Linked DNA regions of Puniceibacterium sp. IMCC21224. Each later gene encodes a partner of the first gene's protein in a complex. Links are inferred from orthologs where the notes say so. Each region holds a gene or a part of one and is shown on either strand. Other genes may lie near its edges. The genes, in order: carA and carB.

Region 1 (6,826 bases):
TCACAGTCCATTCTGGGCTCCTGTCCCGGTGATCCTGCAGACCTGCGTCGCCAGTCTCAGGTCAGCCGCGCAAGAAAGGTGTTCAGATCATCGGTATGATGGTGAATATGCGCCGCCTCAAGCCGATCCGGTGCCACATGTACCGTGCGCATTCCCATTTCATGCGGAGCGGTCAGGTTACGTGGATCATCCTCGAACATCGCTGCGGTTGCGGTGTCGGTGCCATCGCGTGCGAAGATGGCGTCAAACGCTGCGCGTTCGGGTTTTGGTGCGAAATCAGCATGTTCCACGCCATAGATCGCGTCAAACGCGGCATCTAATCCGCGCGCCCTCAGCACCTGCGCGGCATAGGGGGCCGAGCCGTTGGTATAGACGATCTTGCGCCCCGGTAATTCAGAGATCAGCCGCGCCAGATGGGGATCCGGCACCAGCGCGTCAAACGAGATGTCGTGAACCTCGTGCAAATACGGCGCGGGGTCTACGTCATGTTCACGCATCAACCCCGCCAGCGTGGTGCCGTAGGTCTGCCAATACTGTGTGCGCAACTGGTTGGCGCGCGTCTTGTCGATTCCCAGCGCCTGCATGACAAAGCGGGTCATCCGCTCCTCGATCTGATCGAACAGACGCGCGGCAGGCGGGTACAAGGTGTTGTCGAGATCGAACACCCAGTGGCGGACATGCGAGAAGCTCTTTTTTGTCATGACTTCAGGGTAGTGCGTTTCTGCGTGGAACGGAACTGAAATCCGCAACTGTACAGGTCAGCCTTTCGGGTGAGGGGGTCGCCCGGCATGTCGGATCCCCGCGATACTTGATTGCACATGCATTGCGGGGCTAGGGTGGCGGACAGCGCCAAAGGAACCCGGATGACCCAGACCAAACCGCAGCAAAAGGACGCCTATGCGCTGATCCTCGAAGCGATCGACGTCGGCGTCTATCGCCCCGGCGATCGTCTGGTCGAAAGCGATCTTGCAGAACGGTTTGGTGTGTCTAGGACGCCGATTCGTGAGGCATTACAACGGCTTGAAACCCAATCTTTATTGGCGCGCGACGGTCGATCACTGATTGTGGCGTCGCTGGATCACAACCAGATGGCCGAACTATATGCGGTCCGGACCGAGCTTGAGGGGTTGGCCGCGCGGCTGGCTGCACGTCACGCCACAGCAGAGGAACTCCAGGTTCTGAGTGACATGGTGGTCGACGATCATGCACTTCTGGGTGATCCGCAGGCGCTGTCCCGGGCCAACCGGCGGTTTCACAAGCAGATCCACCTTGCGTCGCACAACCGCTATCTGGTGCAGCAGCTTGATCTTGTTCACCGGTCCATGGCGTTGATGGCGACAACGTCGCTGGCCGCTGACGGAAGGGGCGAGGTCGCGCTGGCGGAACATCAGGCGATTGTGGATGCGATTGCCAGGCGTGATGAGGCGGCGGCCTACCGCGCGTTGCGCGATCATATCTCGGTGGCGTTTGTGACCCGGCTCAAACTCGATTCGCAGTCTCGGCGCGCATAGGTTCAGTCGGGCGGCAGGTCGGCACCGGCGCTGTCGGGCAGGGAATGGCCATGCGCGGTTTTATCCCAATAGAATGGTCGGGCGACAACCTCGTACAGCGCCTTATAGGCGGCAAAAACTGCCAACGGAAAATAAAGGATCATCGTCGGAATCCATAGCATCAGCCTTTGATGCGGGCTGCGTGCCACAGCGGCGATGGCCACGATGAGCGATATCGCTTCGCTGGTCAGGAATAGTCCGATCAGTGCGGTCAGCCAGGACGCCGTCAGGATGCCGTCCAGCGGATGCGGAAGGCCAATAAGTTTGAGCCAAAAAGTCCACAAAATCGGCGCCAGAAGAACCTGAAGGATCGACGACAGGAAAAAGATGTTGAACCCAACCGCCTTCCAAGTCCCCAGATCCCGCCACAGCCGCAGCGGATGCCGTATATGCACAAGATAGGTGATCATATAACCCTTGAGCCAACGCGAGCGTTGCTTGACCCAAGGCCACGGCCGGTTGTTGGCCTCTTCGCGGGTCACACTGGCCAGCAGTTCAGTGCGGTAGCCATAGCGGGCCAGTCGGACGCCCAGATCGGCGTCTTCGGTCACATTGTGCGCGTCCCAGCCTTGTACATGATCCAGAGCGGTGCGGCGGAAAAACACGGTGGTCCCACCCAGCGGGATCGGAAAGCCAAGCCGGGCGACACCGGGAAGAACAACCCGAAACCAAGTGGCATATTCGATGGCAAAACACCGCGAGAGCCAATTGGCGCGCGGGTTGTAGAAATCCAGAATGCCCTGCAGGCAAGCCATCTGAGGTGGCGCGCGGCTGAACCGCCCGGCAACGCGCAGCAATTGATCCGGGGCAGGGGCATCCTCGGCGTCATAGATGCCAATGATTTCTCCGCGGCAAAACCGCAGCACATAATTGAGCGCGCGCGGCTTGGTGGTGATGCTGCCCGATGGCACTTCGATCACGCGGATCCAGGACGGCAGGTGCACCGCAGCCAGTACCGAACGGGTCTGTTGGTCCGTTGCCTCAAGCGCCAGAATCACATCAAGCTGCGCACGCGGGTATTGCAGCCGATCAAGGCGGGCCAGAAGCGCCTCGGCAATACGCTCTTCTCGATACAGTGGCACCAGAATCGACATCGTCGGCGTCACGCCCTGTAGGACGGTGTCTGCTATTGGTCCCGAGCGATGTGCCGCAATAGCCGCGCCAACTTTGAGGATCTGTGCAAAAATCAGCGCAACAAGGGCGAGCGCAAAGGCTGCGGCAAAGAACAGCTGTGGGGAAAGCGCGAGGATACACAGGCAGAGGCTGGCAAAGAGCAATCCAATTGCCGTGCGGCGCGGAGTCAGAAGATTGAGATCACGGCAGCTTTCCTCGGCCCGGACCCAATGTTCCGCGTCGCGCACCAATTGTGGCCCGTGGCGGTCGGCGATGATGGTCTGAATATCGCGCTCCAGTGCCAGCGCCATCGTGACCGGGCCGATATCGTCCGGTAACAGGCTGTGCAATGCGTCAAAATCGTCGGGCCGGGCAGTCGCAATCAACAGCGTATCGCCGATACGATGCCATGGCAGGATACCGTGTGACAGGCAAAACTCTGGTGCAAGTAGCGTGTTCAGTTGCGGGTCGGGCGGGGTGCGCGCCGGATCGACTTGCGTCGCACCCCAATGCAGCGCCTGGGCATGCAGCACGGTTTCAGGGGTGGCCAGAGCCTCTGCCACAACAACCTGAGCAGGGGTTGCACCAGTTTGCCGCGCCATGGTCAGAACCCGCAGCATATCCTCGGCCGCGATGCCCCCGTGTTCCATCAACACGCGGGCAAGCGGTTGCGTCCGGGCAGAACCGGACTGTGCCCGCTGGCAGTCAATCAGTCTGACGCGATTTTCGGACATACCGAACCCCAGATTAACGGAGTGTCCTGTATGCATAACCTCTGGTTAATTGATCGTTAAAGCGCAGCAGATTTTGTTGACGATTTGTTCAGATTTTGGCCATTGAGGCGGCAAATCGTTCGAACAGGTAGAAACTGTCCTGCGGGCCGGGGCTTGCCTCGGGGTGATGCTGCACTGAAAATACCGGGCGATCCGCCATCCGAATCCCGCAGTTTGAGCCATCAAACAGCGACACATGCGTCTCGACCACACCTTGGGGCAGGCTCTGACTATCGACGGCGAATCCATGGTTCATCGAAGTGATCTCAACCTTGCCGGTGGCCACTTCCTTGACAGGGTGGTTGGCGCCGTGATGGCCGTGGTTCATCTTGACCGTGCGGGCCCCCAGCGCCAGCGCCAGCATCTGATGGCCAAGGCAGATGCCAAAGACCGGGATCTCTGAGCGGTCGAGAATGCTCTGAATCATCGGCACCGCATAGCTGCCGGTCGCCGCCGGATCACCGGGGCCATTGGACAGGAACACGCCATCTGGATTTTGCGCCAGCACATCCTCGGCTGTGGCGGTCGCAGGCATCACAGTGACGTCGCAACCGGCCGAGGCAAGGCAGCGCAGGATATTGCGTTTGGCACCATAGTCGATGGCGACAACCTTGTGCTTCGGCTCGGTCTGGCGGGTGTAGCCGTCGGGCCAGGCCCATCGCATCTCGTCCCAGCGATAGGACTGTGCACAGGTCACATCGCGCGCGAGGTCCAGACCGGTCAGACCCGGAAAGGCCCGGGCCTTTTTCACCAGCGCGTCGATATCGAATTCGCCATCCGGATTGTGCGACAGCGCCGCATGGGGCGCACCCTGCTGGCGGATCGCACGGGTCAGGCGGCGGGTGTCGATGCCACCGATGGCGATGCGGCCCCGTGTGGCCAGCCAATCGCCCAGCTCTTGCGCGGCGCGCCAGTTCGACGATTGCGTCGGCATCCATTTGACGACCATACCCGCGGCGACCGGATCTGCAGTTTCGTCGTCCTCGGGGGTGACGCCGGTGTTGCCGATATGCGGAAAGGTAAAGGTGACGATCTGCCCGGCATACGACGGGTCTGTCATGATCTCCTGATAGCCTGACATGGCAGTGTTGAAACACAGCTCGGCCACAGTATCACCAACAGCGCCAAAGCCCTGTCCGTAAAAGATGGTCCCATCGGCCAGAACTAGGCAGGCGGTGGGCTTGGAATTCATGGTGTCTGGCATGGCGCGACTCCGTTAGGGGGTCAAACTTGGCGGAACCTAAGGGCGGGGCCAGTGAGGGTCAAGGCCTGAATGAAATTGTGATATTCAATCAAAACAGGGACTTGTCGTAACGTCGGCGCAGTTGCGCGGCGCGACGGATTCGCATAGGGTCGGAATTTGCGAAATCAAGGGGATGGCGGATCAATGGATTTGCGGACACGCGTCAACGCGGCGATGAAACAGGCGATGCGCGACAAGGCGGTTGACCGGCTGTCGACGATACGATTGATCAACGCGGCGATCAAAGATCGCGACATCGCGGTGCGGGGAGAAGGCAACGATGAGGGGGTGGGCGAGGACGAAGTGCTTGCCATCCTTGGGAAAATGGTCAAGCAGCGCCGCGAAAGTGCCAAGACTTATGAAGAAGGAGGGCGGTTGGATCTGTCCGAACGGGAGCTGGCCGAGATCGTGGTGATCGAGGAATTCCTGCCACGCAAGCTGTCAGACGATGAGGTGGCCAAAGCCGTGGACGCGGCTGTGGCCGAAGTCGGCGCGAGTTCGATCCGCGACATGGGGCGGGTGATGGCGGTGCTCAAAGGCAAGTATACCGGTCAGATGGATTTTGGCAGCGTCGGACCGATGGTCAAGGAACGGCTGTCTGTCGGTTGATCCGATACCCGGCGTCTCAGGGCGCCGGGAAGTCTGCGGCAATTTCGGACAAGGTGGCGGGGGCGGTGATGCGAAACCGTTCGACAAACCGGGTCTTGAAGCCGACGCGCCCGCGCCGCGCGCCAAAATTTTCCCCATGGTTCAGAACATAGAGCACGGCAGGCCGTGACAGCGGCGACAGCCGGTGACCCGCGAGCCGCGCAAGATACGGGAACATCCGGTGTTCGTGCTGCGTCATCGCCCGCAGGAACGCCCCCCCCTCGGACATCTGCGGATCGTGATATAATGCGGTGCACGAGCCACACAGCTTCCAAAACGGTTTGCGCAACGGTCGGCTCAGGTTGGGCGCATCCGCCAGCGCAATCGCGCCAGTGGCGTAGTCCATGACATACCCTGACTGCACCAGATAACCGCGCGCCTGTCTTTCCAGCATCTCAGCCACCGCCGCGCGGTGCAAAAGATCGTCGGCATCAAAGCTCATCACATACCCGGGGATCGGTTCCAACGCACCAAGGTGGTCACACAGCGCCGCCAGCTTGCGCCATTTGTCATTACCCGGAGTGGGGTCGTCAAACGGCAGATGGGTGATACGCGGATCGTCGGGCAGGGTGGGGCGGGTCTGGCAACAGATCACCGCGCGCCAGTTCGGGTTGGTTTGGTTCAGCAGGCTTTGCAGCGTGGTCGCCAGTCGCGCGCTGACGGCGGCCCAATCGCGAACGTGATGCGCGCCGACCAGCGGGATCAGAAATGTGACGATCTGCGCCTTGGGTCGCGCGTGCTCGCGCATGGCCAGCCGCAGCTCCAGCGCGGCGCGTTCGGACGCGACCAGCGCCGCGCCGTGGCACGACAGTTCTGGGCCAAAGGTGACGGCAGCAGCCAAAAGTGCCGCGCGCTTGAGCTTGGGTGAGGCTGGGATCTGCGCCATTTAGTGCGCCATCCGGCGCAAGCAGTCCGACAGATCACCATAGAGCGCCATACGCTCGTCCTCGGACAGAAAGGCACCGATCTCGACCTCGCGGCCTGCACCGGCTAGGGTGATGTAATTCGGTACCGGTCCGCCATCGGGGTGCAGCCTCAGTTGTGCCCAATAGGGATTGCAGTGCCATTCCCGTGCCGCTTTGCGCGGATCGTGGCGCACCAGACGCATATCGTCGGGGGTCACGGTCAGCACCTCAAGGATCTGCCGGTCCCGGTCATTGCGCCGCAACGCATAGTAGACCCCGCCAAGCGCCAGCATCACAAAGGGCAACAGACCCCACATCAGGATTGTTCCCAGCATCACAAACAACGGCAGGGTGGCCAGCGCAAACGTGCCCAGCATGAACGCCGCAAAGCCGCGTGGCGGCAGGGATTGATGCGGCCAGAGGCGCAGCTCTTGGGCCGGGTCGGCGGGGGCTTTCTGAATCCAGTTATATGGCATGCTGATCTGCTTCTAGCATCCGCACGCTCGGTGTCTAACGGGAATTTGCCGCAGGGCTGAGCCAGCCGGTCGTGACAGCCTGCGCCCAGTCGGCACGGCCATGGCCACGGGCGGCGTC
Region 2 (7,933 bases), 1.2 Mb from region 1 along the record:
CCGGGGTGGCCGGGGCGCCCTATGACATCACCGCCGCCGCTGCCGTCGGGGCCGGTCTGGACAATTACGCCATCACCTACGGCACCGGCGCGCTGGACGTCACACCCGCCCCGCTGATCGTGACACCCGACGACCAGACCAAAACCTATGGCGAGCTCTTCAGCTTTGACGGCTCGGCCTTCACCGCGACCGGCCTGCTGTTCGCCGATGTCGTCACCGCGCTGAGCCTCTCGAGTGATGGCGCCGCCGCTGACGCCGGGGTGGCCGGGGCGCCCTATGACATCACCGCCGCCGCTGCCGTCGGGGCCGGTCTGGACAATTACGCCATCACCTACGGCACCGGCGCGCTGGACGTCACACCCGCCCCGCTGATCGTGACACCCGACGACCAGACCAAAACCTATGGCGAGCTCTTCAGCTTTGACGGCTCGGCCTTCACCGCGACCGGCCTGCTGTTCGCCGATGTCGTCACCGCGCTGAGCCTCTCGAGTGATGGCGCCGCCGCTGACGCCGGGGTGGCCGGGGCGCCCTATGACATCACCGCCGCCGCTGCCGTCGGGGCCGGTCTGGACAATTACGCCATCACCTACGGCACCGGCGCGCTGGACGTCACCCCGCCCCGCTGATCGTGACACCCGACGACCAGACCAAAACCTATGGCGAGCTCTTCAGCTTTGACGGCTCGGCCTTCACTGCGACCGGCCTGCTGTTCGCCGATGTCGTCACCGCGCTGAGCCTCTCGAGTGATGGCGCCGCCGCTGACGCCGGGGTGGCCGGGGCGCCCTATGACATCACCGCCGCCGCTGCCGTCGGGGCCGGTCTGGACAATTACGCCATCACCTACGGCACCGGCGCGCTGGACGTCACCCCCGCCCCGCTGATCGTGACACCCGACGACCAGACCAAAACCTATGGCGAGCTCTTCAGCTTTGACGGCTCGGCCTTCACTGCGACCGGCCTGCTGTTCGCCGATGTCGTCACCGCGCTGAGCCTCTCGAGCGATGGCGCCGCCGCTGACGCCGGGGTGGCCGGGGCGCCCTATGACATCACCGCCGCCGCTGCCGTCGGGGCCGGTCTGGACAATTACGCCATCACCTACGGCACCGGCGCGCTGGACGTCACCCCCGCCCCGCTGATCGTGACACCCGACGACCAGACCAAAACCTATGGCGAGCTCTTCAGCTTTGACGGCTCGGCCTTCACTGCGACCGGCCTGCTGTTCGCCGATGTCGTCACCGCGCTGAGCCTCTCGAGTGATGGCGCCGCCGCTGACGCCGGGGTGGCCGGGGCGCCCTATGACATCACCGCCGCCGCTGCCGTCGGGGCCGGTCTGGACAATTACGCCATCACCTACGGCACCGGCGCGCTGGACGTCACCCCCGCCCCGCTGATCGTGACACCCGACGACCAGACCAAAACCTATGGCGAGCTCTTCAGCTTTGACGGCTCGGCCTTCACTGCGACCGGCCTGCTGTTCGCCGATGTCGTCACCGCGCTGAGCCTCTCGAGCGATGGCGCCGCCGCTGACGCCGGGGTGGCCGGGGCGCCCTATGACATCACCGCCGCCGCTGCCGTCGGGGCCGGTCTGGACAATTACGCCATCACCTACGGCACCGGCGCGCTGGACGTGACTGGCGGGCCGGTGCCCGAGCAACCGTTGCCGCTTGCGATGGAGGCCCCGGCATCCAATCCATCCGATGACCTGCAAACCTCGCTTACGCGTGGCGGCGAGGCTGCGGTTGAAGATGCAGGCGACACGCTGACGCTTGTGCAGTCTTTTGCCGCGACGTTGGAGATCGCAGCGGATGCTTGTGCGCAGAACCTGTCGGATGCCGACCGCTACCTGGCCTGCCTGTCGGATGCCTTGGACGATTTTGCCAACGAGCTGGATGCAATTTCAACCGATCTGCCACCGGGGTTGGAGAACGTAGCGCGCATCGTGCGTACGGCACGGGTGCAGACCGACAGGGCCCGCGCGCGCGCCAATACGCGTCTGGCGGGGGCCACGACCGACGCGCAACGCGACGCGATCCGCCGTGACGCCCTGAGCGAAGCGCGTGCGGCCGTCAGCACCGCTTCTTCGGAGATTCGCAAGGCGATCAGCTTTGCCCGCGCCGACGATCCGGAACTGGTGTCGTTGCAATCGGCGACAGTGACCACCATTGCCGCAGCGGTCGACAGCGTCGGGATCAAGTTGTCGCGCGCGGTCGGGCTGTGACATTGGCGCCATGATACCGGTGTTGCGCGTATTCGTCTTTGTCTTTTCCGTCCTGCTGACGGGCGGGGCAGCGTTAGCCGAAGAACGGGTCGCGCTGGTCATCGGAAATTCGGATTACCAGCAGTTCGACACACTTGAGAACCCGCGCAACGACGCGCTGGACATTGCGGTGGCGCTGCGCGGGCTCGGGTTCACGGTCACGCTTGAGACTGACGTGACAAAGGATCGGATGGACGCAGTGCTGCGCGACTTTGGCAATGCCGCAGAGGAGGCGGATGTGGTGCTGTTCTTCTACGCCGGCCACGGGTTTCAGGCGGATGGGCGCAACTACCTGGTGCCTGCGGATGCGACGATCCGGTCAACGGCGGATGTCACGACGCAAACGGCTGATCTGTCGCGGGTCCTGAACGCGATGGAGCGGTCGGACGGCGTCAAACTCGTCCTTTTGGATGCTTGTCGCGACAATCCCTTTGGTGCAGCGCTGGAGCAAGACCCGCGCCTTGGAAAAGGTCTGGCGCGGGTCGGAACAGCGGCGAATTTTCTATTTGCCTATGCCACCCAGCCCGACAACGTCGCTTACGACGGCACCGGGCGAAACAGCTTTTTCACCGAGGCACTGCTGCATCACATCTACACGCCGGGGCAGGACATTGCGCAGATGATGATCGGGGTGCGGCGCGATGTGCTGGCCGCGACCGGCGGGCGACAGATCCCGTGGGAGAATTCGTCGCTCACCCGGCGGTTCCAGTTCGACGACGGGCCGCAGACCATTTCCGAGGAAAGCATGCTGTATCAACTGGCGGTCAACGCTGGCGATCCGCAACTGCTGACGCTCTACGTTGATCGTTATCCGGCGGGGTCGCATATCGACGAGGCGGTCGCGCATCTGCAAACCGGAACTCAGACCCGGGCGCTGAATTTGGCGGATGATGCGGATCGGCTGTGGGAACTGGCGCGCCGCAGCCGGATGCGCCCACTGCTCGAAGTGTATGTAGAGCGCTATCCTCAGGGTTTGAATGTAGATGAGGCGCAGCGGTTGCTGGCGTCGATTCCGCGCCCCGAGGATGCGCTGCCGGGCACCATCTGTCAGCGCCTGGCGACCCATCCGCGCGACGCCACGGCGGAAAACCCCGGAGTGCCGTTCGATCGGCTGAGCGAGAATGCGCTGAATGCAATTCGCGCCTGCAGCGCCGCCGCCGCGCGTTCACCCGAGTTACCGCATTATGTGGCCTTGCTGGCACGGGCGACGGCGGCGTCGGGGGATTTGCGGCAGGCGGTGCGGCTCTATCGCGATGCGGCGGGGCGGGGCGATTTGCGCGCCATGGTCAGCCTGGCGCAATTGTACGAGACAGGAACCGGCGTTGAAATGGATGTGCAGGCCGCAATCACGTTGTACCGCACGGCGGCAGAGGCAGGCAGCCATGACGCGATGATCAACCTGGCGATTTCCCTGCTCGAAGGGACGGGGGGCGCCGCGGACAGCGCGGGAGCGATTGCGCTGCTTAAACGGGCATCGTCCGAAGGGTCGGCCAAGGCGACCTACAATCTGGGTGTTCTGGCGCAGAACGAACAGGTGGACGCGCCCGCTGACGCGTTGGAATATTTCACCCGTGCGGCGCATGATGGCGCACGCGAGGGGTATCTCGCCGCCGCGATTCTACTGGACGAGGGGCGCGGCATCGACCGCGATCCGCAGGGGGCGGCCAACATGCTGCTTCGCGGAGCGGCAGAAGACCGGGGTGAAATCCTGGGCCAACTGACCGACGCAGCCGACCAGTGGTCCCGCGAGACCATCGCCGCAGTGCAAGAACGCCTGAAAGACGCGGGGTATTACACCAGCACCGTTGATGGTCTGCCGGGCCGGAACTTTACGGCGGCGCTGGTACAATGGCGCAACGGCGGATTTGTTGCACGGGTGTTGGTCAACTGATCGACCGGGGCGGCCCAGCGCCGCCCTATGCCCGACAAGGTCGAAGGCTATGTTACCCCTGCAACGACTTGACCACCAGCTCGCCCTCGGTCCGCGACTTCATCGCCAAAGCTGCGGCATGCGCCCCTGCAGCCGTCGTGAAATAGGGGATCTTGTCATACAGAGCGACTGAACGGATTTCGCGTGAATCCTCGACCGCTGCGGCGCCTTCGGTGGTGTTCATCACCAAATCGATGCCGCTGTCCTTCATCAAGTCGACAACATTCGGGCGCCCCTCATAGACCTTTTTCACCACGTCGCAGGCGATGCCCTGTGCCTTGACAAAGGCCGCTGTGCCGCCTGTGGCGAGGATGCGAAAGCCGAGGTCGGACAGGATCTGCGCACATTCCGCCATCTGCGGCGTCTTGTCGTCATCGCGGATCGACAGAAAGACTGTGCCGCCTTCGGGCAGCATGGTCCCCGCCCCCATCTGCGCCTTGAGGAAAGCGCGGGCAAACGACCGGTCCCAGCCCATGACTTCGCCGGTTGATCGCATTTCCGGACCCAGAATGGTGTCGACGCCGGGGAAGCGGGCAAACGGCAGCACCGCCTCTTTGACCGAGAACCACGGCATGTTCGGGTCGGCCAATGTCATCGGATCGGCCAGCGGCAAGACGGAATCGTAATCGGCGTTTTCGGGATAGGGCGCGCGAAGTGGGAAGTTCGACAGCGGCTCTCCGGCCATGATGCGCGCGGCGATGGCGGCGATGGCCGAATCCGTCGCCTTGGCGACAAAGGGTACGGTACGCGATGCGCGGGGGTTCACTTCGATCAGATAGATGTCTTTGCCCTTAACGGCGAACTGCACGTTCATCAGGCCAACCACGTTCAGCGCCAGCGCCAGCGCGCGTGTCTGGGTGACAATCTCGGCAATGATATCGGCTGGTAGCGAATAGGGCGGAAGCGAACAGGCGGAATCGCCCGAATGTACGCCAGCCTCTTCGATATGCTGCATGATGCCCGCCACATGCACGTCCTTGCCGTCGCACAGCGCGTCCACATCCAGTTCCACCGCGCCGGACAGGTAGCTGTCCAGCAGAACGGGGCTGTCGCCTGAAACCACAACCGCCTCGCGGATGTAGCGTTCAAGCTGCGCCATGTCGCGCACGATTTCCATCGCGCGGCCACCCAGAACATAAGACGGACGGATCACCAACGGGAAGCCGATGCCTTCGGCAATGGCCAGCGCCTGCGCGTCCGTGCTGGCGATGCCGTTGTGCGGCTGCTTCAGGCCCAGCATGTTCACCAGCGCCTGGAACCGCTCGCGGTCTTCGGCCAGGTCAATCATGTCCGGCGTGGTGCCAAGGATCGGAATGCCCTCGGCTTCCAACGCATCAGCCAGCTTCAGTGGGGTCTGTCCGCCAAATTGCACAATCACGCCATGCAGGGTGCCGTTATCCTGCTCGACCCGCAGGATTTCCATCACGTGTTCGAAGGTCAGCGGTTCAAAGTACAGCCGGTCGGAGGTGTCGTAATCGGTGCTGACCGTCTCGGGGTTGCAGTTGACCATGATGGTCTCGTATCCTGCCTTGGTTAGGGCAAAGCAGGCGTGGCAGCAGCAATAATCGAACTCGATCCCCTGACCGATACGGTTGGGCCCGCCGCCAAGGATCACCACTTTTTTGCGGTCCGAGGGGCGCGCTTCGCATTCGGCCTCGCCCATCATCGGCACTTCATAAGTGGAATACATGTAAGGCGTCTGCGCTTCGAATTCGGCGGCGCAGGTGTCGATCCGCTTAAAGCTCGCCACGACTCCCTTGTCCTGCCGGGCTTTGCGCACCGCTTGTTCAGGCAAGCCTGTCAACAGGGCCAGCCGCGCGTCGGAAAAGCCCATCATCTTGAGCGCCCGCAGCCCGTCGGCATCCTGCGGCAGCCCCGCCGCAATAACCCCGGCCTCTGCTTCGATAATTTCGCGGATACGCGCCAGGAACCAAGGATCGAACATTGTCACGCCATGGATTTCGTCATCGGTCAGCCCATGACGCATCGCCTGGGCAATCACGCGGATCCGGTCCGGCGTCTGCTTGGACAGCGCCTTGATCACCGCGACCTTGACAGCGGCAGACGCCCCATCACCGGACGGGGCCCCCACGCCGGGGATCTCGATGTCATCAAAACCGGTCAACCCGGTCTCCATCGACGCCAGCGCCTTTTGCATCGATTCGTGGATCGTGCGACCAATCGCCATCGCCTCGCCCACCGACTTCATCGCCGTGGTGAGGTGCGGTTCGGAACCGGGGAATTTCTCAAACGCAAAGCGCGGGATCTTGGTCACGACATAGTCAATTGTCGGCTCGAAACTGGCGGGCGTCACCTGAGTAATGTCATTGTCCAACTCGTCCAGCGTGTAGCCGACTGCCAGCTTCGCCGCGATTTTGGCAATAGGAAACCCCGTCGCCTTGGACGCCAGCGCCGACGAGCGCGACACCCGCGGGTTCATCTCGATCACAACCATACGGCCGTCGGCGGGGTTCACCGCCCACTGCACGTTCGACCCGCCGGTCTCGACGCCAATTTCGCGCAGAACGGCGATCGAGCCGTTGCGCATGATCTGGTATTCCTTGTCGGTCAGGGTCAGTGCCGGGGCCACGGTGATCGAATCGCCGGTGTGCACGCCCATGGGATCGACGTTTTCGATGGCACAGACGATGATGGCGTTGTCCGCCTTGTCGCGGACCACCTCCATCTCGAATTCCTTCCAGCCCAGCAGCGACTCATCCACCAGGATCTGGTTCACCGGCGAGGCATCCATGCCGGTGCGGCAGTAGTGTTCGTAATCCTCGCGGTTATACGCAACGCCTCCGCCTGTGCCGCCAAGGGTAAAGGCCGGGCGGATGATCGCCGGAAGGCCGACATATTCCAGCGTTTCCAGCGCCAGCCGCACACCTTCTTTCAGGTCAGCCTTGCCGTTGGGCAACTTGGGCGCGGTGATGATCGACGCCTTGGGGTTTTCCAGTCCGATCCGGTCCATCGCCTCGCGGAACAACTTGCGATCCTCGGCCATCTCGATGGCCTCACGCTTGGCACCGATCATTTCGACGCCGTATTTTGCCAGCACGCCCATCTCTTCGAGAGCGAGCGAGGTGTTCAGCCCGGTCTGTCCGCCCATCGTTGGCAGCAGCGCGTCGGGGCGTTCTTTTTCGATGATCTTAGCGACAATCTCGGGGGTGATCGGCTCGATATATGTGGCATCGGCCAGTTCCGGATCGGTCATGATCGTGGCGGGGTTCGAATTGACCAGAATGACCCGGTATCCCTCTTCCCGCAGCGCCTTGCATGCCTGAGCACCGGAATAGTCAAATTCGCAGGCCTGCCCGATCACGATGGGCCCCGCTCCGATGATCATGATCGAGTTGATATCGGTACGTTTGGGCATGGCTGACCTCATCTATTCGGCAGGGATGATCGACCCTCGGAAGGAACCTCCGGGGTGCAAATTGTCGTGGGTTATAGACATCGCGGGGGTCGGCGCAACCCCCAGACGCCGCGTCATCCACGCCACCGCGCCGACCTGACGCCGCCGCCTTGCTGCTCAGGCCCGGACAAAGACCACTTTTCCATCAATATGAGGCGCGAAACCGGCAGTTCCCTTGACTTTCACGGCCATGACGGGTGTATCGGCGGCTAACTTTTGCGCATCCCAAGGGGTCAACTCATGCACGCCTATCGCAGCCATTCCTGCGCCGATCTGACCAAAACCGACGTGGGCACCAATGTCCGCCTGTCGGGATGGGTTCACCGCATCC

What was found.
Region 2: the proteins of carA (region 1) and carB are in contact, whole or in part, in a solved structure (PDB 1KEE), measured with the Escherichia coli proteins. The link is inferred for Puniceibacterium sp. IMCC21224 from one-to-one orthologs.

The regions. Positions count from the first base shown.
Region 1 is NZ_LDPY01000001.1:1,882,462-1,889,287, forward strand. The notes cover bases 2,564-5,389. They hold carA (glutamine-hydrolyzing carbamoyl-phosphate synthase small subunit), read right to left. Parts: upstream 4,641-5,389; coding sequence 3,486-4,640; downstream 2,564-3,485. Other genes in these bases: IMCC21224_RS08635 (glycosyltransferase), read right to left, coding at 2,564-3,397; IMCC21224_RS08645 (GatB/YqeY domain-containing protein), read left to right, coding at 4,824-5,288; IMCC21224_RS08650 (hypothetical protein), read right to left, coding at 5,305-5,389. Also shown: IMCC21224_RS08620 (UbiH/UbiF family hydroxylase), read right to left, coding at 1-11; IMCC21224_RS08625 (pyrimidine 5'-nucleotidase), read right to left, coding at 57-701; IMCC21224_RS08630 (GntR family transcriptional regulator), read left to right, coding at 864-1,511; more of IMCC21224_RS08635, read right to left, coding at 1,514-2,563; more of IMCC21224_RS08650, read right to left, coding at 5,390-6,213; IMCC21224_RS08655 (DUF2244 domain-containing protein), read right to left, coding at 6,214-6,708; IMCC21224_RS08660 (metallophosphoesterase), read right to left, coding at 6,743-6,826. UniProt on the Escherichia coli protein: Small subunit of the glutamine-dependent carbamoyl phosphate synthetase (CPSase).
Region 2 is NZ_LDPY01000001.1:679,603-687,535, reverse strand. The notes cover bases 4,001-7,933. They hold carB (carbamoyl-phosphate synthase large subunit), read right to left. Parts: upstream 7,564-7,933; coding sequence 4,201-7,563; downstream 4,001-4,200. Other genes in these bases: aspS (aspartate--tRNA ligase), read left to right, coding at 7,843-7,933; IMCC21224_RS03105 (caspase family protein), read left to right, coding at 4,001-4,148. In the rest of the region: IMCC21224_RS03115 (MBG domain-containing protein), read left to right, coding at 1-626; IMCC21224_RS03110 (MBG domain-containing protein), read left to right, coding at 629-2,218; more of IMCC21224_RS03105, read left to right, coding at 2,238-4,000. UniProt on the Escherichia coli protein: Large subunit of the glutamine-dependent carbamoyl phosphate synthetase (CPSase).